4 regions of the Mesorhizobium sp. M0106 genome follow, and region 2 is predicted to be linked to each of the others. Evidence: predicted binding sites of a transcription regulator. Region 2 holds the regulator's gene; each other region holds the start of a gene.
What was found. The regulator PhoB, encoded in region 2, activates phosphate uptake and scavenging genes when phosphate is short. The targets are predictions, from matches to a motif close to TGTCATNNANCTGTCAT.
Positions count from the first base shown of each region.

Region 1 (5,926 bases), on a different contig from region 2:
AAGGTTGAGGGCCGCTATGTGATGGATCCCTCGCCGACGCCGAAATTCGACAATCCGAAGATGCACCGTTCGCCGGCTTTGCAATTGTTCGGCGCCGGCCGCGAAAAGCGCATCTACGCGCTGCCGCCCTTCACCGATGTGGTCAGCCTCGATTTCGAGGACCATCCGTTCGAGGTGCAGACCTTCGACCAGCCCTGCGCGCTGTGCGCGGCCGAGAACGTCTATCTCGACGAGGTCATCCTCGACGACCATGGCGGCCACATGTTCGTCTGCTCCGATACCGATCATTGCGAGAAGCGGCGCGCGGAAGGCCACCGCGGCCATCTCGCGCCCGAGACCCATCTTGCCCCAGGAAAAACGGAGCCGGCGCAATGATCGACGAACCGCTGCTGCGCGTTTCGGCACTGTCCAAATTCTACGGCTCGCGCGTCGGCTGCGAGAACGTCACTTTTGACCTCTGGCCGGGCGAAGTGCTGGCGGTGGTCGGCGAATCCGGTTCCGGCAAGACGACTTTGCTCAACTGCCTGTCAACTCGACTGCTGCCCAGCTCCGGCACCGCCAGCTACCGGATGCGCGACGGCCAGTTTCGCGAACTCTACCGCATGAGCGAGGCCGAGCGCCGCTTCCTGATGCGCACCGATTGGGGTTTTGTCCATCAGAACCCGGCCGACGGGCTGCGCATGACGGTGTCGGCCGGCGCCAATGTCGGCGAGCGGCTGATGGCGGTCGGCGACCGTCACTATGGCAGGATCCGCGCAACGGCGGTCGACTGGTTGTCTCGTGTCGAGATCGACGAAGACCGCATCGACGACGAGCCGCGCGCCTTTTCCGGAGGCATGCGCCAGCGCCTGCAGATCGCCCGCAACCTCGTCACCGGGCCGCGGCTGGTGTTCATGGACGAGCCAACCGGCGGCCTCGACGTCTCGGTGCAGGCGCGCCTGCTCGATCTGTTGCGCGGCCTGGTCACCGATCTCGGCCTGGCCGCCATCGTCGTCACCCACGATCTCGCCGTGGCGCGGCTGTTGTCGCAGCGCATGATGGTGATGAAGGACGGCCGCGTCGTCGAAAGCGGCCTCACCGACCGCGTCCTCGACGATCCGCGCGCGCCTTATACCCAGTTGCTTGTCTCCTCGATTCTGCAGGTGTGACGATGATTGCTCCGGCGTACCCCCCTCTGGCCTTCCGGCCATCACCCCCTCAAGGGGGGAGATCAGCAGCTTTTATGTCCCGCCCGTTCTGCGACACAGGAGAATGGCGAAACCGAATGCGACAGCCAATCTCCCCCCTTGAGGGAGAGATGGCCGGCAGGCCAGAGGGGGGTGTTGGCCCGCAGACGAATGACGATTGGAGAACCCTCTGATGGCAACCCCGCTCGTTGTCTCCGATGTCGCGAAGAGCTTCACCATGCATCTGCGCGACGGCATCAAACTGCCGGTGGTCGCCCGTGTCTCGTTCGCGATCAGGGCCGGCGAATGCGCCGTGCTCGGCGGCCCGTCCGGCGCCGGCAAGAGCTCGATCCTGAAAATGCTCTACGGAAATTATGCCGCCGATGAAGGCCAGATCATCGTCCAGCACGAGGGCGGGCTCATCGATCTCGCCTCGGCCAGCCCGCGCACCGTGCTTGCCGTGCGCCGGCTTACCATCGGCTATGTCAGCCAGTTCCTGCGCACCGTGCCGCGTGTCTCTGCGCTCGACGTCGTGGCCGAACCGCTGGTCGAGCGCGGCGAGGAGCGCGAGGTCGCGCACGGCAAGGCACGCGCCTTGCTGGCGCAGCTCAACCTGCCGGAGAAGCTCTGGGCGCTGCCGCCGGCGACGTTCTCCGGCGGTGAACAGCAGCGCGTCAACATCGCGCGCGGCTTCATCACCGAGCATCCGATCCTGCTGCTCGACGAGCCGACCGCTTCGCTCGACGCCAGGAACCGCGATGTGGTGATTTCCCTGATCGCCGCCAAGAAGGCAGCGGGCGTCGCTTTGCTCGGCATCTTCCACGATCACGACGTGCGTGAGGCGGTCGCCGACCACGTCATCGACGTGACGGCTTTTGCCGCCGGGAAAATCGCCGCATGACCAGGAAACTGTCGGAGGCGCCGCTGATCCACGAGACGGCGGAAGTCGAGAACTCGACGCTTGGCCGCTGGACCGAGATCGCCGAGCGCTGCCGGGTTTCGGAAAGCACGCTCGGCGACTATTCCTACATGATGCAGGACTGCGGCGTCTGGTGCGCAACGATCGGCAAATTCGCCAACATCGCCGCAAGCGTGCGCATCAACGCCACCAACCATCCGACCTGGCGGCCGACGCTGCACCATTTCACCTATCGCGCCTCGGATTATTGGGACGACGCCAAGCACGAGAGCGAATTCTTCGCCAGGCGCCGCGCCAAACGCGTCACCATCGGCCACGACACCTGGCTCGGCCACGGCTCGACCATCCTGCCGGGCGTCACCGTCGGCGATGGCGCGGCGGTCGGTGCCGGCGCGGTGGTGTCGAAGGACGTCGCGCCCTACACCATCGTCGCCGGCGTACCGGCCAAGCCGATCCGCGAACGCTTCGACCGCCGCACCGCGGAGCGCTACCAGGCGCTCGCCTGGTGGGACTGGGACCATGCAAGGCTGCGCGCCGCGCTCGACGATTTTCGGGAATTGTCGGCGGAGGCGTTTCTGGAGAAATATGGCGGCTGAGGGTCGTGAATGGTGAATGGTGAATGTGAATGGGGGCAGCGGACAGGTTTCGAGGCTCAGGGAAGCCGTTCTTATCACCATTCACCATTCGAGCTTCTCGCGCCGAGTTGATCCCGCCCCGCTCCAGGCTGTGGGCAGTAACAAAACTGACATCGTTCCGACACCGCAGGTTCATGCGGCTGCGCTAGCCAGGGTAAACAGACCTTCAATTGCGATTGGACTGGAGCCTGCACCATGTCAGCTACGCTCGAAATCCGCGGCGTCACCCGCCGGTTCGGCAAGAACACCGCCGTCAGCAATGTTCACATCGCGATTCCGCAAGGCCAGATGGTCGGCATCATTGGCCGCTCCGGCGCCGGCAAATCGACGCTGCTGCGCATGATTAACCGCCTCATCGATCCCAGCCAGGGCTCCATCCTGTTCAACGGCGTCGAGGTCTCCGGGTTGCGCGGCTCACCGCTCCGGCGATGGCAGCGCGACTGCGCCATGATCTTCCAGCAGTTCAACCTGGTGCCGCGCCTCGATGTGCTGACCAATGTGCTGCTCGGCCGGCTCAATCACCGTTCGACCGTGTCCAACCTATTTGGCATGTTCTCCCGCGGTGAATGCGCCGAGGCGGTTGCAGCCCTCGAGCGCCTCGACATCGCCCGCACCGCCCTGCAGCCGGCCGGCACGCTTTCCGGCGGCCAGCAGCAGCGCGTTGCGATTGCGCGCGCCATGATGCAGCAGCCGAAGGTGTTGCTGGCGGATGAGCCGATTGCCTCGCTCGATCCGCTCAACGCCAAGGTGGTGATGGATTCGCTGCAGGACATCAATTTGCGCGAGGGCATCACCGTCATCACAAATCTGCATACGCTGGATACGGCCCGCACCTACTGCAACCGCATCATCGGCATGGCCGCCGGCAAGGTCGTCTTCGACGGCCCGCCTGAAGCCCTCAACCGCGAGGCCGTGCGCATGGTCTACGGCGCCGACGGCAATGGCGGCGAAATCTCCGAGGCCATCACCTCCACCAGTGTCGCCATCAAACAGAAAATCGCTGCATCCGCCGGACCGCTCGAGCCCGCATTCCCGGGATATTGAGAACGGCCTGATCGCCCGCCCGCGTCAAAGGCACCTGTCAAAAAATTCGAACGCTACCGGCGCGAGGCCGGGACCAACAGGAGAGAGATAATGTTCAGGAAGATGGTTTTTGGCGCCGTTTCATTGCTCGCCATCGCGGCAAGCGCCGCTCACGCCCAGGATATCAAGGAATTCCGCATCGGCATCCTTGGCGGTGAAAACGAAGCGGACCGGCTGCGCAACTTTCAGTGCCTCGCCGATCACCTGAAGTCCGAATTCGGCTTCGAGAAGGTCTCGCTGTTCCCGGCCGCCGACTATGACGGCGTTATCCAGGGCCTGCTCGGCGGCACGCTCGATTTCGCAGAGCTTGGCGCGTCGGGCTATGCCAGCGTCTACCTCAAGGATCCGAACGCCGTGACCCCGATCCTCACCACCCAGCAGACCGACGGCGCGACCGGCTATTATTCGATCGGCCTTGCGCTGAAGTCGTCCGGCATCACCGACATCAAGTCGGCCAAGGGCAAGAAGCTCGGCTATGCCGACCCGGATTCGACCTCCGGCTACCTGATCCCGCTGACCCAGATCCCGAAGGACACCGGCGCTTCGAACGAAACCTTCTTCGCCTCGACTCAGTTCAATGGCGGCCACGAGAACAACCTTCTCGCGGTTCGCGACGGCAAGGTCGACGTGGCGGTTGACGATTCCTCGGGCATCGGCGACTTCAAGAACGGCTACACCTCCGGCACCTTCCACAAGGAAGTCGCCAAGGGCGCCGTGGACCCCAACGATTTCGTCGAAGTCTGGCGCTCCGGCTCGATCCCGAACGGCCCGCTGGTCGTGCGCACCGCACTCGGCGGCGATATGAGCGCCAAGCTCGCCAACTTCTTCACCAGCCTGCCGGCCAAGGACAAGCCTTGCTTCGAGGCCATCGAAGGCGGCGATTTCACCGGCTACGTTCCGGTGAAGCCGGACTTCTACAGCGTCATCGTCGAAGCCCGCAAAGCCGCGATCGGCGGCTGACGACAATTGCGGAAAGGGCGGCGTCCAGTAGAGCGACGTGCGTCCACTTGGACGCACAAAGTACGCTCTAACACTTAGATGCCGCATCGTGCTTTCCGAAAGTCGACTTTCGGGCCGATGCGGTCGCCACCTTTTTTTGTCCGCTCGTGATCCCGTATGACCTTCGCCGCTACAATTCGTTCAGACGCGGTCCGGCAGGCAGCAGACGCCTGGCGACGCCAGACGTTCTTGCGCCGGTTCTACACGGCGCTCGGCATCGGCTCACTGCTTGTCGCCATGTGCACAGCCATGTGGTTCGCCGACGAGGCCAATGCCGGACATTTCTTCGATCGGCTGCCGCACATACTGGATTTCCTTAGTTGGCTTGTTCCCAAGGACTGGAACGACGTCTGGCGGGCGCTGTTCGACATCACATCGCCGCACGACAAGGGCAGCCAAGAGTTCAACTTCCCGCTTGGCCGCGTCTATCTCTGGGGCGGCTTTTATCTACCCGAATATTTCGAGCTGATGCTCACCACGCTTAACGTGGCGCTGGTTTCCACTTTCATCGGCTTTGTCTTTGCGGTGCCCTTTTCCTTCATCGCCGCGCGCAACTTGACGCCGAGTCCGGTGCTCAGGCTCGTCGTCAAGCGCTTCATGGAACTGCTTCGCGCCTTCCCCGAGATCGTCATTGCCGGCCTGTTCGCAGCCATCCTCTCGACCGGCCCGGTCGCAGCCATTATCGCCATCGGCCTGCATTCCATCGGCGCCCTCGGCAAGCTCTTCTACGAGATCAACGAAAACATCGACATGCGCGCCGAAGAAGGCCTGCGGGCGGTCGGCGCCAACTGGTTCGAGCGCGTGCGCTTTGCCGGCCTGCCGCAAGTGCTGCCCAATTTCATGTCCTACACGCTGCTCAGGATCGAGATCAATGTGCGTATCTCGACCATTATCGGCGCGGTTGGCGGTGGCGGCATCGGCGAGGAACTGAAGCTCTCCATCTCGCGCGGCTTCGGCACCAAGACGCTGGCATTGGTGCTGCTGCTGTTCACGACGATCTTCCTCGTCGACCAGTTTTCCGCCTGGCTACGCCGCAAGCTCGTCGGCGAGCAGGCATTCATGATGGGTGCCTGAAGTGGATTCCGGTTTTTGGAAAAGATCATGGCAAATCAACAAGAAGACTG
Region 1 is NZ_JAMYUA010000001.1:334,474-340,399, forward strand. Features, by position in the region: gene NKJ55_RS01605 (alpha-D-ribose 1-methylphosphonate 5-phosphate C-P-lyase PhnJ) at 1-375, shown strand, start outside; gene phnK (phosphonate C-P lyase system protein PhnK) at 372-1,148, shown strand; gene phnL (phosphonate C-P lyase system protein PhnL) at 1,360-2,067, shown strand; gene NKJ55_RS01620 (DapH/DapD/GlmU-related protein) at 2,064-2,681, shown strand; gene phnC (phosphonate ABC transporter ATP-binding protein) at 2,916-3,764, shown strand; gene phnD (phosphonate ABC transporter substrate-binding protein) at 3,855-4,763, shown strand; gene phnE (phosphonate ABC transporter, permease protein PhnE) at 4,920-5,876, shown strand.
Region 1: phnC (phosphonate ABC transporter ATP-binding protein) is a predicted target of PhoB. The motif match lies at 2,818-2,834, and genes of this name have one in related genera.

Region 2 (5,926 bases):
CCTCCTTCAGCACCTCCATCGAACCGGCAAACAGGAAATCGGCATTCGGATCGGAACCCGAACCCTTGATGAAGACGTAGTTGCCTTCCGGCTTCACCTTGAAGACTTCGCGGGCCTGCATGCGGCCGACTTCCTTGTTGTCGAAGGTCAGATAGAACACGTCCTTGTTCTCGATCAGCCGGTCATAGCCGACGACCGGGATGCCTTCGTCCAGTGCCTTCTGCACGGCCGGCCCGATGGCCGAGGCGTCCTGCGCTAGGATGATCAGTGCGTTGGCGCCCTGCGAGATCAGGCTCTCGACGTCGGTGAGCTGCTTGCCGGGGTTGGACTGTGCGTCGGCGGAAATATACTTGTCGCCTGCGGCCTCGATGGCCGCCTTCATTGCGGCCTCGTCGGTCTTCCAGCGCTCTTCCTGGAAGTTCGACCAGGAAACGCCGATGACCTTGTCTTTAGCCTGCGCCACCGACGCCAGCGCCAGCGTCATGGCGACACCCGCCAGAATGGCGGTCGTGAATTTCTTCATCATATCCTCCCTGCGCCGCGTACGGCGTGACCAATTGGCTCAAAGACCAGCTTAGAAGCTCTAATTTTTTCGAGCCTCGAAAAAATACTGGCCCGATCTCCGGCTGCTGTCAACATCGATTCTGATGGATTTTGATGACTCTGCGAGTTTTTTCGAGCGTCGGAATAAACGATGACAGCGCCACCTGCATCTGACACTATTTGCCTGCATCCGACACTATTTGTCGGACATTACCGACGGCTTCCGGTTCATGAGCGGCCGCGGCAACCGGGAGGAAAGCAAAACAATGTCGGTCGGAATCCGCCATGACGATTTGCGCCGGCGCAACCGGGCGATGGTGATCTCGGCGGTGCGCCGGGCCGGCCAGCCATCGCGTACTGAGATCGCAGCTACCACCGGCCTCAGTCATTCGACCATATCGGCGATCTCTTCCGACCTGATACGGGAAGGCATCCTCGCCGAGAGCAAGGCAAGTGAGCCCGTTTCGTTGAAACGCGGTCGTCCGCAGGTCGGCCTCGCCCTCAATCCGGAAGCGGCGGCGGTGCTGACCGTGGTGTTGTCGCTGAATTTCCTGTCGGCCGCCATTATCGACTATACGGGACAGGTGGTCGCCGAGGAACAGCGCCGGCTGGACACGCTGACCATGCCGCGCGACGAGCTGATCCGTGAATGCATGGCCATCGTCCGGCGCCGGCTGCAGGATCCAGACCTTGACGTCCGCAGTGTCGCCCGCATCGCCCTGGCGATTCAGGGCATTACCGACTCCCCTGCACGCGCCATGCTGTGGTCGCCGATCACGCCGCAGACCGACATCGCCTTTGCCGACATGCTGGAGGGCGAATTCGGCATCCCGGCAACGGTGGAGAACGACTGCAACATGATGGCGGTGGCTTTGCGCTGGCGCAATCCGGATCGCTATCGCGACGACTTCATCGCCATCCTGCTTTCGCATGGCATCGGCATGGGGCTGGTGCTGAAGGGCGAACTGTTCACCGGGACGCATTCCTCGGGCGGCGAATTTGGCCACATGATCCATCGTCCGGGCGGCGCGCTCTGCCGTTGCGGGCGGCGCGGCTGCATCGAGGCGTATGCCGGCAACTACGCCATCTGGCGCAACGCCAGGCAGATGAGCGAAGACAGCGAACCGGTCGCCGACGTCAGCGACGCCGACATGCGAGCACTGGCGGCCCGGGCGCGCGAGAAAGATGGGCCGGAACGCGAGGCCTACCGCAAGGCCGGCGAAGCGCTGGGTTTCGGTCTCGGCTCGCTGTTCGCGCTGATCGATCCGGCACCGGTCGCGATGGTCGGCGCCAGTGCCGCCGCCTTCGATCTGATCGAGCCGGCCTTGCGGAAGGCAATCGCCCAGACCGCCGGCGGCCAGCATTCAGGCTCGATCTCCTTCGATACAGAGCCGAACGAATTGCCGCTGATCCGCGAAGGCTGCGCGATGCGGGCGTTAAGCTTCGTCGACCAGGAGATTTTCGCGCCGGGCGCGCAAATGAGGCCCAGCGTCAGAAAGAACGTAGCATGACCAGGCGGGTCAATCTTCCCTGATCGCATAGCCGGCACCGCGGATGGTGCGGATGACATCCGGCATCCGGCCGTTGTTGACGGCTTTGCGCAGCCGCCCGACATGCACGTCGACGGTGCGTTCGTCGATGTAGATTGTCTCGCCCCAGACATTATCGAGTAACTGGCTGCGCGAGAAGACACGGCCCGGATGCCGCATCATGAACTCGAGCAGCCGGAATTCGGTCGGCCCGAGCCTGATTTCGCTCTTCTTGCGATAGACCCTGTGCGATTCGCGATCGAGCACGATGTCGCCGACCTTCAGCACGCTGGACAGCACTTCCGGCTTGGCGCGCCGCAGCAGCGCCTTGACCCTGGCCATGAATTCCGGTGTCGAAAACGGTTTGACCAGATAGTCGTCGGCGCCGGTCGAAAGACCGCGCACCCGGTCGCTCTCCTCGCCGCGCGCGGTCAGCATGATGATCGGCAGCCGCTCGGTTTCGGGGCGCACCCGCAACCGACGACAGAGCTCGATGCCGGAAACCGCTGGTATCATCCAGTCGAGCACCAAAAGGTCGGGCACATTCTCCTGCAAACGGATCTCGGCTTCGTCCCCGCGTGTCACCACCTCGACCTGGTAGCCTTCGGATTCGAGATTGTAGCGGAGCAGCACACCCAACGGCTCCTCGTCCTCCACCACCATTATGCGTGGTGCGATCATCGGCTGGGCACCCCCATCATGTCACCGGTGCGGACATTGTCGTTTCGTCCTGCTTCGGACGATTGACCGGCAATTGCTCGCCGGTCAGCACATAATACGCATTTTCGGCGATGTTGGTGACATGGTCGCCGATCCGCTCCAGATTCTTGGCGCAGAACAGCAGGTGCGTGCAAGCGGTGATGTTGCGCGGATCTTCCATCATGTAGGTCAACAGCTCGCGGAACACGGACGTGTATTTGACGTCGATGCGCTCGTCGGCGGCACGCAGCTTGGCCAACGCGGCCGCATCGCCTGCAGCATATTCCTCGATGACACCCTGCACCTGGATGAGAACCAGCTGCGCCATCGCGTCGATGGAATGCGACAGGTCCCGCGGCGTGGCGCTGAGGCTGACCGCACTCACGCGCTTGGCGATATTCTTGGCAAGGTCGCCGATGCGTTCGAGGTCGCCCGCCATGCGGATCGCTCCGACCACATGGCGAAGATCGTGGGCCATCGGCTGGCGTTTGGCGATCAGGGTGATGGCGCGGTCGTCCAGTTCGCGTTGACGCGCATCCATGATGGCGTCGTCGGAAACGACGCGTTGCGCCAGCACGTTGTCGGAATTCAACAGGGCCTTGGTCGCCCCGCCGACCATCGAACCGGCGAGGTCGGCCATGTCGCGGATCAGCTTGCTGATCTGCTCGAGATCCTCGTCGAAAGAAGCGACTGTGTGTTCGCCCATGGTCCTGTCCTCATATGCATGATCGGAACGGCTCAGCCGAAGCGGCCAGTGATGTAGTCCTGCGTGCGCTTCTCGCGGGGTGACGTGAAGATCTTCTCGGTCCGGTCGAACTCGACCAGCTCACCCAGATACATGAAGGCGGTCTGGCGCGACACGCGCGCCGCTTGCTGCATGTTGTGGGTTACGATGACGATCGTGTAGTCGGCTTGCAACTCGTCGATCAGTTCCTCGATCTTGGCGGTCGACAACGGGTCGAGGGCCGAAGCCGGTTCGTCGAGCAGAATGACTTCCGGCTTCACGGCCACCGTGCGGGCGATACAGAGCCGCTGCTGCTGGCCGCCGGACAGGCTCAAGCCGCTGGCGTTGAGCTTGTCCTTGACCTCGCTCCACAGCGCGGCGCGCTTCAACGCCTGTTCGACGCGGCCGTCCATCTCGGACTTGCCGAGGTTCTCGTAGAGCCTGACGCCGAAGGCGATGTTCTCGTAGATCGACATCGGGAACGGCGTCGGCTTCTGGAACACCATGCCGATCTTGGTCCTGAGGAGGTTGAGATCCTGCGACCGGTCGAGAATGTTCTTGCCGTCGAGCAGCACCTGGCCCTCGGCCGTCTGTTTTGGGTAGAGCTCATAGATGCGGTTGAACACACGCAGCAGCGTCGATTTCCCGCAGCCGGAAGGGCCGATGAAGGCCGTGACACTGCGCTCAGGCAGCGACAGGCTGATGTCCTTCAGCGCCTTGCTCTGGCCGTAGTAGAAGTTGAGATTCTTGACCTCGATCTTCGTCTTCTCGGCGACCGTTTCGGCCATCGTCATGTCTGGGGACAACATCTGTGTCATCTGTCCTCTCTGCGTCCGGTAAGGCTGCGGGCGAGGATGCTCAAGCCCAGAACCGTCAGGGTGATTATGAGTGCGCCGGTCCACGCCAGTTGCTGCCATTCCTCGTAAGGGCTGAGAGCGAACTGGAAGATGGTCACCGGCAGGCTGGCCATCGGCGCGTTGATATTGCTGCTCCAGAACTGGTTGTTGAGCGCGGTGAAGAGCAGCGGCGCCGTCTCGCCGGAAATGCGTGCTATCGCCAGCAATATGCCGGTGACGATGCCGGACAATGCGGCGCGGTAGGCGACCGAACGGATCACCACCCAGCGTGGCGCGCCGATCGCGGCACCGGCTTCACGCAACGCGTTCGGCACCAGGTTGAGCATGTCTTCAGTGGTGCGCACGACCACCGGAATGACCAGGATGGCAAGCGCAACGGCGCCGGCAATGGCCGAGAAATGTCCCATTGGCCGCACCATCAGCTCATAGACAAACAAGCCGATGATGATCGACGGCGCCGACAACAGGATGTCGTTGATGAAGCGGACGACGGTGGTGATGCGCGAAAAGCGTCCATACTCGGCCATGTAGGTCCCCGCCAGCACGCCGATCGGCGTGCCGACGACAACGGCGATGATCGTCATCAGCAGGCTGCCCGCGATGGCATTGAGCAGGCCGCCGGCCTCGCCCGGTGGTGGCGTCATCTCGGTGAAGACCGCGAACGAAAGCCCGGCTGTGCCCTTATAGACCAGTGCGCCGAGGATGAGCGCCAGCCAGGCAAGCCCGATGCCGGCGGCGACGACGCAAAGCGCCATCATCACCGAATTCCTGGCTTTGCGGCGGCTGTGGAGCGATGAGGATGGCGACATCGGTCAGGCTCCCGTACGGGCGTCGATCCGCATCAGCATATAGCGGGCGGCGGCAAGGATCAGGAAGGTGATGACGAAGAGGATCAGGCCGAGCGAAACCAGCGAGGAGGTGTAGAGGTCGCCGTCGGCCTCGGTGAATTCATTGGCGATGGTCGCCGAGATCGTCGTGCCCGGCGCGAACAGGGAGGCACTGATGCGGTGGGCGTTGCCGATGACGAAGGTCACCGCCATGGTCTCGCCGAGCGCCCGGCCGAGGCCAAGCATGACGCCGCCCATGATGCCGATGCGGGTATAGGGAATGACCACGCGCCGGGTCACTTCCCAGGTCGTGCAACCGATGCCATAGGCCGATTCCTTCAGCACCGCCGGCACCGTATCGAAGACATCCTTGGTGATCGAGGTGATGAAGGGCAACACCATGATGGCGAGGATCAGCGCCGAGGTCAGAAGGCCGATGCCGTAAGGAGGGCCGGCGAAAAGGCTGGATAGTCCCGGCACGCCATGGAAGATGTTGATGATGAAGGGCTGTATCGTCGTCTGCAGGAATGGCGCGAACACGAACAGGCCCCAGATGCCGTAGATGATCGAAGGAATGCCGGCCAACAGCTCGACCGCTATGCCGATCGGGCGCCTGAGCGGGCGCGGGCAGAGCTCGGTGAGAAAGACTGCAATGCCGATGCCGATCGGAACCGCGATCAGGATGGCGATGGCCGCCGTGACCAGGGTGCCGTAGATCGGCGCCAGTGCGCCAAATTTTTCCGTGAC
Region 2 is NZ_JAMYUA010000018.1:27,324-33,249, reverse strand. Features, by position in the region: gene xylF (D-xylose ABC transporter substrate-binding protein) at 1-523, opposite strand, end outside; gene NKJ55_RS18690 (ROK family protein) at 810-2,054, shown strand; gene phoB (phosphate regulon transcriptional regulator PhoB) at 2,064-2,753, opposite strand; gene phoU (phosphate signaling complex protein PhoU) at 2,770-3,477, opposite strand; gene pstB (phosphate ABC transporter ATP-binding protein PstB) at 3,510-4,313, opposite strand; gene pstA (phosphate ABC transporter permease PstA) at 4,310-5,161, opposite strand; gene pstC (phosphate ABC transporter permease subunit PstC) at 5,165-5,926, opposite strand, start outside.

Region 3 (5,926 bases), on a different contig from region 2:
ACCGTGCGGACCGTGATCGCCGTGATGATGTGCGGCGTGCGAGCCGAACCCGAGCCAGTCCAGAATGCGGGCTACGATGGCATTCATAGATACTTCGCCAGCTGCTTGAGTTCCGCCAGCGAGTTGCCGCCGGTTTCCACGCTGTCCGTCAGGCAATGCTCGATGTGATCGTTGATCAGCTCGCGCTTGGCGCTGCTGATCGCTTTTTCGACTGCATGAAGCTGCTGCGCCAGGTCAACGCAAGGGCGATGCGCCTCGATCATCGCCAGCACCGCCGCAAGGTGGCCTTGCGCGCGCTTCAGGCGCTTTATGATGGAAGGATGCGAGGCGTGGAGGTGATCTGACATGCTTGAGCATATCCTCCCGGGGAGGATATGCGTCAAGCTCTAAGTCAGCTGTGCAACGTTCGGAGGGGCTTCACCTTGAGCATTGCTTGTTCTATGCCTTTCCCATGAAGAAGCTTGCCCGTTTTCTTGGCCTGCTGGTCGTTGCAGCAGTCCTTGCGGTGGCGCTGGGCACGCTGCTGCCGCGCCCGCTCTGGCCGGCGGCCGTTGCCGATCCGATCGGCACAAGCCACCGTATCCTGGTGCTGCAAAATCCGATCCACACCGACATCGCCATCCCGGTCGACGACGATGTGCGCCGGCGCTTCCATTTCCTGGTCGATGCCGGCATTCCAGCAGACATGGCGGAGGTCCGCTACATCGTCTTCGGCTGGGGCGGCCGCGCCTTCTATCTGGAGACGCCGACCTGGTCGGAGCTGAAGGCGGTGCCGGTGATGAAGGCGCTATCGGTCGATGCCTCGGCAATGCATGTCGACATTTCCGTCGACATCGCCGAGCCGCATCGCGACGTCGCTGCCTTCGACATCGGCGAGGAGCGGTTTACGGCGCTGCTCGATTACATTGCGGCAAGCTTCCGGCAGGGGCCGAACGGGGCCATCCCGATCGAGAGTGCGGCCTATTCCCGCTTCGATCGGTTCTTCGAAGCCAATGGTCATTTCAACGCGCTGATCGGCTGCAACACCTGGACGGCGGCGGCACTGCGCACGGCCGGGCTGCGCACCGGCTGGTGGGATCCGCTGCCGGCCTCGCTCGGCCTGTCGATGCGGCTTTACAATTGAAGAGGGTTCCGGCTGATCAACGCCGCGATCCTTCGCGCCCCCCTCTGTCCTGCCGGACATCTCCCCACGAGGGGGGAGATTAGCGGCTTCGGCGCCTTGCTAGGTCATGCAACCTTGAAGATTGGCGAAAGCCAATGTGATGGCCAATCTCCCCCCAAGTGGGAGAGATGTCCGGCAGGACAGAGAGGGGTGCTGTCCAGGGCGCTGTCCCTCCAGCCTGTCGTGCGTATCATCGCGCGCCATCGTCCAACGCCCGCCAGCCATAGAGCCAGTCGAGATCGGCGGCGAGTTTTTCGGGCGAGCGCATCGCCAGGAACAGGTTGCGGGCCATCGCCACCGGCCCGGCCGCATGCCAGGCGAGGCGGTTGACGACGCCGCGGCGGGCGACCTGGGCGACGCGCGGCCGCCGCGCCTGTTCCCAGGCGACAAGCGCGCTGCTGAGATCGGCAGGCGAGGTGGCAACCAAACCGGCAAGGGTTACCGCGTCCTCGATCGCCATCGCCGCGCCCTGTGCGGCAAACGGCGTCATCGCATGCGCCGCATCGCCGATCAGCGCGATGCCTTCCGGCGTCGTCCACCGCCGCTGCTCGACGGTGTGGATCGGCCATGCCGTCCATGGCGCGGCCTCGCTCGCCAGACGGACCAGCGCCGGCGCGGTACCGCGCATGGCGCTGGCGAGGATGGCGGGGTCGGCATGCCCCGACCAGCCCTCGGCGATGCGCTCGCCCTTTGTGAAGGCAGCGAGGTTGAAGGCAGTGCCACGGCTGACCGGATAGGCGACCATATGGAAGCCGGAATAGAGGAATGCAGTAACACAATCGGGCTCACCGATCGCCGCAAAGGTTTGTCCAGCGGGGCTGTCGGCGGCCACCGTGGCGCGCCAGGCAAGCTCGCCCGAAAACCGGCTTCTCCGGAAATCGGCTGCGTTGCGGGCAAGCGTTTCTCGCACCGACGACCAGACGCCATCGGCGCCGATCAAAAGACAGCCAGCCTCGACCGTGTCGCCATCAGCCGATGCAGTGACGGTAACACCTTTCGATCCGGCTGCGATGTCGGTCACCCGCGCGCCGGCGATCAGATCGATACCGGGCTGCTCCGAAACTCGCTGCATCAGCGCTGACTGCAGATCCGCGCGGTGGGCAACGAGATAGGGCGCTCCCCAGCGCGTTTCGGCCGCCTGGCCAAGCGGTACGCGCGCCAGCTTGCGCAGCGTGGCGGCATCCTTGAGCACGACCGCCTCCGGCCGCACCGCCGTCGCCAGCAGCCGATCGAGTACGCCGAGCTGCCGTAGGATGCGCGTCGCGTTGGGCGAAAGCTGGATACCGGCGCCGGCAGCCTCGAGGTGCTGCGCCTGTTCGAACAGTTTTGTCCGATAGCCGCGCTCGGCGAAGGCCAGTGCCGCGGTCAGCCCGGCGACGCCCGCCCCGGCGATGACCACCTGCCGGGACTGCGTTTCCTGCATCAGGGTTGTCGCGAAAGAATCAGGCGGCCTGGTCGAGATAGAGGCAGCCCGGCGGCTGCGTTTCCAACGCCTTCAGCTTCGGCGAATAGCGATAGAGCGTCGAGCAATAGGGGCAGACTTTTTCATTGTCGTCGCCCATGTCGAGAAATACATGCGGGTGGTCGAAAGGCGGATTGGCGCCGGTGCACATGAATTCCTTGACGCCGATGTCAATTGCCGGATAGCCCGCATCGTTCTGGAAATGGGGAATGGAACCGCCTGCCATCGTCGTCTCCTGATCTTGTCGATTGCATCTGGATCATAACCCGTCTCTTTGCAAGATCGATGAAATGAAACTGTCGCAAAAGCCTGTCAGAGGATAAGTTAAGCCGGTTAAGGCTATGGTCGTCGAACGGTGTGGGAAGAGCGGAAACCATGAACGAACTGAAGCCGGTGCAGAACGAATTCATCACCGTCGAGGCGGCGAGCCGCGAAGGCGGCAATCCTGACCGCTTCGTCAACCGCGAGTTTTCCTGGCTCCAATTCAACCGGCGCGTGCTCGAAGAGTCGCTGAACGCCAATCATCCGCTGCTCGAGCGTGTTCGCTTCCTGTCGATATCGGCCGCCAACCTCGACGAGTTCTTCATGGTCCGCGTTGCGGGTCTTGCCGGCCAGGTGCGCGAGGGCATCGTGCTGAAGAGCCCGGACGGACGCACGCCCGAGCAGCAGCTCGAACAATTGCTGCGCGAGGTCGAGCGCCTGCAGGAGGACCAGCAGAAAAGCCTTTCGGCGCTGATGCTGCTCCTCGACAAGGAAGGCATCGAGAGCATCACCCGCGATGCGCTGAGCAAGGACGAGAAGATCTGGCTCGAGGACCATTTCCAGGAGCAGGTATTTCCGGTGCTGACGCCGCTGTCGATCGACCCGGCGCATCCGTTCCCGTTCATTCCCAATCTCGGTTTCTCGATGGCGTTGCAATTGCGCCACCGTAAGAACGGCGAGGAAATGAGCGCGCTTTTGCGCCTGCCGGTGGCACTGAGGCGCTTCATCCGCTTGCCGGATCGCAAGCGCCATGTTCGCTTCATCCCGCTCGAGGAGGCGGTCGGTCTTTATATCGGCAAGCTGTTCCCGGGCTACGAGGTCAAGGGTTCCGGCACGTTCCGCATCATCCGCGACAGCGATATCGAGGTCGAGGAAGAATCAGAGGATCTGGTGCGCCTGTTCGAGACGGCGCTGAAGCGGCGGCGCCGCGGCTCGGTTATCCGGATCGAATTCGACCGGCTGATGCCGCCCGAACTGCGCGACTTCGTCGCCGGGGAGCTTGGCGTTTCGGCAAGCCGCATCAGCGTGCTCACCGGTCCGCTGGCGCTCAGCCAGATCTCGGAGATCGTCGCCGTCGCCCGCGACGATCTGAAGTTCACGCCCTACAATCCGCGCTTCCCCGAGCGCATCCGCGAGCATGGCGGCGATTGTTTTGCCGCGATCCGCGAGAAGGACATCATCGTCCACCACCCCTACGAATCCTTCGACGTCGTGGTGCAGTTCCTGCGCCAGGCAATGGCCGATCCGGAAGTGGTGGCGATCAAGCAGACGCTCTATCGCACCTCCAACGACAGCCCGATCGTACGCGCTTTGGTCGACGCCGCCGAGGCCGGCAAGTCGGTGACCGCGCTAGTCGAGCTCAAGGCGCGTTTCGACGAGGAAGCCAACATCCGCTGGGCGCGCGACCTCGAGCGCGCCGGCGTTCAGGTCGTCTTCGGCTTTCTCGAACTGAAGACCCACGCAAAGATGTCGCTGGTGGTGCGCCGCGAGGATGGCAGGCTGCGCAATTACGTGCATCTGGGCACCGGCAACTACCACCCGGTCACGGCACGCATCTACACCGACCTGTCCTTCTTCACCACCGATCCGACGATCGCGCGCGATGTCGCCCAGCTGTTCAACTTCATCACCGGCTATGCCGAGCCGGCCGAGCAGATGCGGCTGGCCATCTCGCCGTTTACGCTGCGCGACCGCATCCTCCAGCACATTTCGGATGAGATCAGCCACGCGCTGGAGGGCAGGCCGGCCCGCATCTGGATGAAGATGAACGCCTTGGTCGACCCGATCGTCATCGATGCCCTCTACGATGCCAGCCGCGCCGGCGTCGAGATCGATCTCGTCGTGCGCGGCATCTGCTGCCTGAGACCGCAGGTGCCCGGCCTGTCGGAGAACATTAGGGTGAAGTCGATCGTCGGCCGTTTCCTCGAGCACAGCCGCATCTATTGCTTCGGCAACGGCCACGGCCTGCCATCGGACGGGGCGATCGTCTACATCTCCTCGGCCGATCTGATGCCACGCAATCTCGACCGCCGCGTCGAGACCATGGTGCCGATCACCAATCCAACTGTGCACGAACAGGTGCTCGGCCAGATCATGCTTGGCAACATCATGGACAACCAGCAAAGTTTCGACGTATTGGCTGACGGAACCTCCCGGCGCGTTGTGCTGGAGGAGGGCGAGGAACCGTTCAACGCGCAGGAATATTTCATGACCAATCCGAGCCTGTCCGGACGGGGCGATGCGTTGAAGTCGCATGCGCCCAAGCGCATCGCGCAGTTCAAGCGCCGCAAGAAACAGAACGCAGCGACGGGCTGATGATTTCAGCGTCCCAGGGCCGGCTTCAGGACCGCCGACCGCTGTCCATCATCGATATCGGATCGAACTCGATCCGTCTTGTCATCTATGAGGGGCTGGCGCGCTCGCCGACCTTGCTGTTCAACGAAAAGATGCTGGCCGGCCTCGGCCGCGGCATCGTTTCGACCGGAAAGCTCGATCCCGAGGCGGTGACGCGCTCGATGGAAGAGTTCCGCCGTTTCCGCGCACTCTCCGACCAGGCCGGCGCCGAGCGCATGTATGTGCTGGCGACCGCCGCCGCTCGCGAGGCGGTCAACGGCCCCGACTTCATCCACCGCGCCGAGGATGTGCTCAAGACCGAGATCCAGGTGCTGAGCGGCCGCGAGGAAGCCCATTATTCGGCGCTCGGCGTCATTTCCGGTTTCCATCCGGCCAACGGCATCGCCGGCGATCTTGGCGGCGGCAGCCTCGAGCTGATCGATATTGACGGTGAGACGATCGGTGACGGCATCACGCTGCCGTTGGGCGGCTTGCGCCTGCAGGACATGGCGAAGAACTCGCTGACCCAGGCGGCAAGGATCACGCGCGAGCAACTGGCGCGGGCGAAATTGCTAAAGGGCGGGCAGGGCAGGACCTTCTACACGGTCGGCGGCACCTGGCGAAATCTCGCCCGGCTACACATGGAAATGACCAACTATCCGCTCGGCGTCATGCACCATTACGAGATCGGCATCGAAAGCGCCGCG
Region 3 is NZ_JAMYUA010000042.1:24,709-30,634, reverse strand. Features, by position in the region: gene NKJ55_RS28495 (cation diffusion facilitator family transporter) at 1-87, opposite strand, end outside; gene NKJ55_RS28490 (metal-sensing transcriptional repressor) at 84-347, opposite strand; gene NKJ55_RS28485 (TIGR02117 family protein) at 452-1,123, shown strand; gene NKJ55_RS28480 (FAD-dependent monooxygenase) at 1,353-2,585, opposite strand; gene NKJ55_RS28475 (zinc-finger domain-containing protein) at 2,605-2,850, opposite strand; gene NKJ55_RS28470 (RNA degradosome polyphosphate kinase) at 3,000-5,201, shown strand; gene ppx (exopolyphosphatase) at 5,201-5,926, shown strand, end outside.
Region 3: NKJ55_RS28470 (RNA degradosome polyphosphate kinase) is a predicted target of PhoB. The motif match lies at 2,911-2,927, and genes of this name have one in related genera.

Region 4 (5,926 bases), on a different contig from region 2:
ACAGGGGACCGCACATTTCGGCGCCGATCGGCACGCGGAAGAACAGCTTTGATGTCGCCCGTGCCGTCCCTTCCGTATCGACAGCCCACAGACCGTCGGTGCGGCCGGTGGCTTTCGGGCCCTGGCCGTCGGTGGCGACCCAGAGGCGGCCGGCCGAATCTACCGTGCAATTGTCCGGCATGCCGAACCAGCCATTGGCGGTGGTTGCGGTCGAGAAGGTGGCGCCGACGTCGGCCACAGCGGGATCGCCGCATTTCAGCAGGATTTCCCACCTACCCTTTGTCGCGGTGAAATCACCGCCGTCCTCGACGATCTCGATGATGTGGCCAAAGGCGTTCTCGGCACGCGGGTTGGCGGCGTCGACCTGGTCGGCCTTGCGCTTCGAATTGTTGGTCAGCATGACGTAGACCTTGCCGTTGGTGGCATTGGGCTGGATGTCTTCCGGGCGGTCCATCTTGGTGGCGCCGAGCAGGTCGGCGGCGCGGCGCGTCTCGATCAGCACGTCGGCCTGGCTGTCGAAGCCGTTCTCCGCCGTCAGCGGCCCCTGGCCGAAGACGATCGGCAGCCACTCGACCGAACCGTCGTCGGCAAACTTGGCGACATGCAAGGTGCCGTCGTCGAGCAAATCCATGTTGGCGGCGCGGTCGTCCGGATCGAACTTGCCTGTGGTGACGAACTTATAGACATAATCGAAGCGCTCGTCGTCGCCGAGATAGAAGACGACACGGCCATCCTTGGCGACGATCGATTCGGCGCCCTCATGCTTGAAGCGCCCCATCGCGGTGCGCTTCCTCGGCGCCGAAGTCGGATCCTGGACGTCGACCTCGACGATCCAGCCGAAGCGGTTCGGCTCGTTCGGCTCCTTGCCGATATCGAAACGGTCGTAATGCGCTGCCCATTCATAGGCACCTTCGGGAATGCCGAGGCGCTTGTAATTGGCGGCTTCCTTATGCCCCTGCGGCAGCTCGCCCGAGAAATAGCCGTGGATGTTCTCCTCGGCCATGACATAGGTGCCCCATGGCGTGACGCCGCCGGCGCAATTGTTGATGGTGCCGATGATTTTCGTGCCGGTCGGATCGGCGCTGGTCTTGACGCGGTCGTGGCCGGCGACCGGGCCGGAGAGCGCGATCTCGGTGTTGGAGGTGATGCGGCGGTTGAGCTTGCCGTCGCGAACGACCTGCCATTTGCCTGATACCTTGCGTATCTCGACGATAGTGCCGCCATGCGCCGTCATCTCGACGTCGACTTGTTCCTTGCTGAGGGGCGCCTGCTTGGCCTTGCCGTCGATGATGGTGACGAGGCCCGGAAACATCAGGTGCGGATTGGTGTATTCGTGGTTGACCACCAGCAGGCCGTGCTCGGCCGAGCCGTCGATCGGGATATAGCCGACATAGTCGTTGTTGTAGCCGAATTGTCTGGCCTGGGCTTCCGCCGACTGTTTTGTCGGATCGAATTCCGGCGAATCGGCGAACAGCGGATCGCCCCAGCGCAGCAGTACATCGGCGTCATAGCCGGGTGCGACGTGATGCTTGTCGTCGATGCCGGCCTCGAGCTCGTCAAAAGCGAAGGCGGAGCCTTCGGCGGCGCGGGCATTGTCGGCGGTGATCAGCGCCAGCGGGCTGACGGTAGCGGCTATGGCCGAGACGGCAAGCGAACCCTTGAGGAAGCCGCGGCGTGAGAACCGCGCGGCGATGATCTCACCCATGGTGCGGTTGTCGGTGGGATTGGCTCCTGGCCCATCGTTTTCCTCGAGCAGGCTGGTGCGGAAATGGGCGTCAGGGGTGCGATGTTCGGTCATAGGGCCTGCCTCTGGCTGGATGGATTGCTGGAGCGTGTTGCCTGGCCAATCCGGTATTACCGGCAGGTCACAGTTTGATGACATGCCGGCTAATTGCCACCTGCGATTTCGTATCCAACATCGGCCCCGCTTGACCGCGACCGGCGCTTCGGAAACAAGAGCTGCGGCAGGCGGTAGGGACCGCATCGGGAGGAACAAAAGTGAGTTTCTGGGGACTTGGGCAGCTCTGCGTTTCGACGGTGATCTTCCTGCTGGCGGCGATGGCCGCAAAACAGTGGGGGCTGGCGCCGAGCCTCGGCAAGATTGTGCTGACGTTGGCGCTCTATTCGCTGGGCAATCTGATCATGCTGAGGCTGATCCGTGAATTCGGCATGTCGGTGTCGTTCAGCCTGTCGGCGGTGATCCAGCTGGTGTCGGTGAATGTGGTGGCGCTGGTCTTCTTCGGCGAGCGCGTCAATGCCTTGCAGGCAACCGGCATCGTGCTTGCCATCGCAGCTGTGGCGCTGATCACGCTCGGGCCCTATCTGCAAAGGCTGTAACTGCGATCGGGCCGATGAAGAAGATTGCAAGCAGACTGCCCAACTGGCTGGAGTTCCCGGTTCTGCTGGCCGGGCTGGTCATTGCCGGCGGGCTGTGGGGGTTCGAGGAGCTGATGGAGCTGGCGCGGGCGACCACGCCGCATGCCTTCGACACCGAAATCCTGCTTGCCTTCCGCAAGGCCGGCCAGCCCGACAATCCGATCGGACCGGCGTGGCTGGAAGGGGCGATGCGCGACATCACCAGCCTCGGCAGCGCCAGCGTACTGCTGCTGATCACGGCAGCAATGATCGTCTATCTGCTTCTTATCCGCAGGCCAGGCGCGGCGCTTCTCATGTTCGTCGCGGTAGCGGGCGGCCAGCTCCTGTCAAGCGTGCTGAAATTCGATATCGACCGGCCGCGCCCCGATCTGGTCTCGCATCTCGCCGATGTGGCATCGCTTTCGTTTCCGAGCGGCCACGCCATGCTGTCGGCGGTGACGTATTTGACGCTGGGCAGCATGGCGGCGCGGGTTTTGCCCGGGCGCACAACGAAGATCTATGTACTCGGGCTGGCGGTGCTGACGACAGTGGTGGTCGGCATCAGCCGCATCTATCTCGGCGTCCACTGGCCGTCCGACGTATTGGCCGGCTGGTGCGCCGGCTTTGCCTGGGCGATGCTGTGCTGGCTTGCGGCACGGTTCCTGCAGCGATGGCTTGGGCGGGCCGACGGCACCTGACTCAAATCAGCCTGTTGATCAGGCCATGACCGCAGCCTGCCAGCAGGAAAACCATCGACAGCAAGGCTGTCGAGGTTGCCAACGCTTTGAATATCTTCACCCGCTCATCCTTTTGAAGTCGTGCCTGTGAAATCGGGATCGCAGTGGATGTCCCGCCAAACGATGCCGAGGTTTGTAGCATCACAGTGCATCGGCTGGCAAAGAGTGCTGCATGTTTGGAGGCAGACCATCAATCCTTGGTGCAGGAAGACGTCGCCGACCGCGCCAGCGCAGGAACTTCATCCTCGACTGTTCGGCGATGCCGTTCTTCGATTCAACGGCGGCCAATGTCATCGAGGGTGCGGCCCACAAGGCGAGCCGCGCCGGCGTTCGCTTCATTATATCAGGCGCTTCGCCGCAGATACGCCGCATGCTGATCAACCACGGCGTCAAGCGGCCGCTGGTGACTTATACCGCCTCGATCACGGATCGCGGGCGCAGCTGAAGAAAGCCGCGCCCGCCGCCTGAGCCGATGGCTGGCTTAGTCGAGGCCCAATGCCGCTATCTCGCCGTCGTTCATCAGCGGCACGAAGATTGTCGACTTGCCGTCGGTGCCGATGTCGGCGCTGCCCGGCTTGAACGTCGCAACCGCTTGCGGCGTGCCGCCGGCTTTGTAGCGGTAGAGCGTGCCGGTCATATACGCGGTGGCGTAGATGCTGCCGCCGATGGCAACGACGCCATCGAGGTTGGCAAATTTTTCCGCGCCGGGCAGTGGCGAAACGGCCTTGGTGGCAAGATCGACCGAGAGCAGGCCGCCCGGCTCCGCGGTGCTGAAGTCGGGCTTGATGCCCTTGCCCCAGGAAGCGACGATCAGCCGGCCGCCATCGGCGAAGATGCCATTCGGCGAAGCAAGCGCCGCATCCCTGACGAACAGTTCGGGCCGGTCGCCGTCGATGCGATAGATCGTATCGGCAAGCATATCCGTGACATAGATCTTGCCGGACGCGTCGGCGGTCACGTCGTTGAGGAAGACCGCGTTCGGCACGTCGATCGTCGATGTTAGCTTGCCGCTTGCGAGATCGACGACGCGCACATGGGTGAGGTCGGCGACGTAGAGTTTGCCGCCGACAATCGCCATGCCCTTGGGCGCGTCCATGCCGTCGGTCCAGTGTTGCGTGACTAGCTTGCCGTCCATCGACAGGATCGACAGATAGCCGTTGCCGTCGGCTTCGCCGGGATTGCCGACGATGTTCGAGACGACAACGCGCTGGCCGGCGGCGTCGAACAGCGCCGATTCAGGCTGCTCGAGGCCGCCGGTGCGCCAGAGTTCAGCGGCCTGAACTGCCGGCGCGGCCGCGATGCCGACCAGGGCGAGAAGTATCGAGGTGAAGAGGCTCTTCATGGCTAGTCTCCTGTAATGGACTGGCGGAGAGCTAGGCCTTTCGATACTTTTCGGGAAGAGCTATCAGGACTAGTACCGAAGGCTGATACCAAATCGTGCAAAAGAGGTGCATCCCATGAACGGCCTGATCTTCGAAGCGCTGAAGCGGACGCTTAAGGCAAAGGGCATCACCTATCGCGTCCTTGCCGAGCGGATGGGTGTTTCCGAGCCGACGGTGAAGCGCATCTTCCACGAGCGCAACTGCAAGCTCGACCGGCTGATGGAGATCTGCACTGCCGCCGGCGTAGAGTTGGAGAACGTGCTCGGCTCTATGAACAGAGGACCAGGACCCGCCAACCAGATCGCGCCGGAGATCGAGCGCAAGCTCGCCGGGCGGCCGGCACTGCTGTTCGTCTTTGTCATGCTTTCCGAGAAATTCACGCCCGAAGGCATCATGCGCTCACAAGGGCTGAGCGAGGCTTCGATGTTCCTCTATCTGCGCGAGCTCGAGGAACTCGGCCTGGTCGCGCTCGGTCGCGGCCTGTCGGCAAGGCTGCTGATCGAGGCGCCGATCCAGTGGAATTTCGAGGGGCCATTGCGGCCGCTGTTCGAGACGACCAACAAGAATTTCATCGGCTGGGCCATCACCCATCTTGAGCGCGAGTCGACGTTCGTCAGCTTCTCCAGGCGGATGCGGCCGGAAACGGCGGAAATGGTCAGGCGCGAGGCGGAGGAATTGGCGGAGCGCGCCAAATTGCTTGCTCATCACGACCAGCACACGACGCCTGAAGACCGACTGGTCGGCTACAAATGGACGTTTGCGTTCGGCGCAACGCCGTTCCCGGTGATCATGCCGATCGGGCCGCATCCGCGCGACGCAGGCGCACGGACCGACGATCGAGTTGCGGCTGCCGCAAACGGACGACGTCTGCCGGCCTAGGTCAAAATGCAGAACGACCGAGTCCGGGCTGTTGGCGGCAGCCAGTCTGACTGAGCTTCTTACCCCTGAGTATCGGCCGCAAACACAAGATCGAGCGGCTATTCGGCGGTCTTGTTCGCGACCTTGTCATCCCAGACCATCTGCCGGTAGTCGAAGCCGTATTCCAGCGTCGGCTTGACAATACGGAAATAGGGCGACAGGTCGAAATCGCGCGGCGTGTAGAGCGAGTGATGGCGGATGTGCAGGATTTCCCTGCGCGAATAGCTCGATTGGGCCGAGGCACGGCCAGGCGCCCGGGTAATCTCCGGCAGGATCGGGTAGCGGATCAGGCCATACGCCTCGGCGATCAGCGACGAGCAGATGGCGCGCGTCGGGTCGCCGGAACCGAAAGCCAGCATGCGGCGGCGCCAGCGCACCGGCACCGGCGGCGTCGGCAAGAAGTAGCGCAGCATGTCGAATATGTTCTTGAGATCGTATCTGAAACCGAGCCTGCCGATCATGAACGCGACGACCGCTTCGCGGTCATCCGGAGCCAGGCCACTCGCACGGCAGATGCGGGTGTTGTAGCTGCGA
Region 4 is NZ_JAMYUA010000026.1:14,903-20,828, forward strand. Features, by position in the region: gene NKJ55_RS22915 (PhoX family protein) at 1-1,798, opposite strand, end outside; gene NKJ55_RS22920 (hypothetical protein) at 1,999-2,337, shown strand; gene NKJ55_RS22925 (phosphatase PAP2 family protein) at 2,352-3,053, shown strand; partial or broken gene NKJ55_RS22930 (sodium-independent anion transporter) at 3,313-3,537, shown strand; gene NKJ55_RS22935 (SMP-30/gluconolactonase/LRE family protein) at 3,574-4,434, opposite strand; gene NKJ55_RS22940 (helix-turn-helix domain-containing protein) at 4,550-5,353, shown strand; partial or broken gene NKJ55_RS22945 (C40 family peptidase) at 5,452-5,926, opposite strand, start outside.
Region 4: NKJ55_RS22915 (PhoX family protein) is a predicted target of PhoB. The motif match lies at 1,865-1,881, and genes of this name have one in related genera.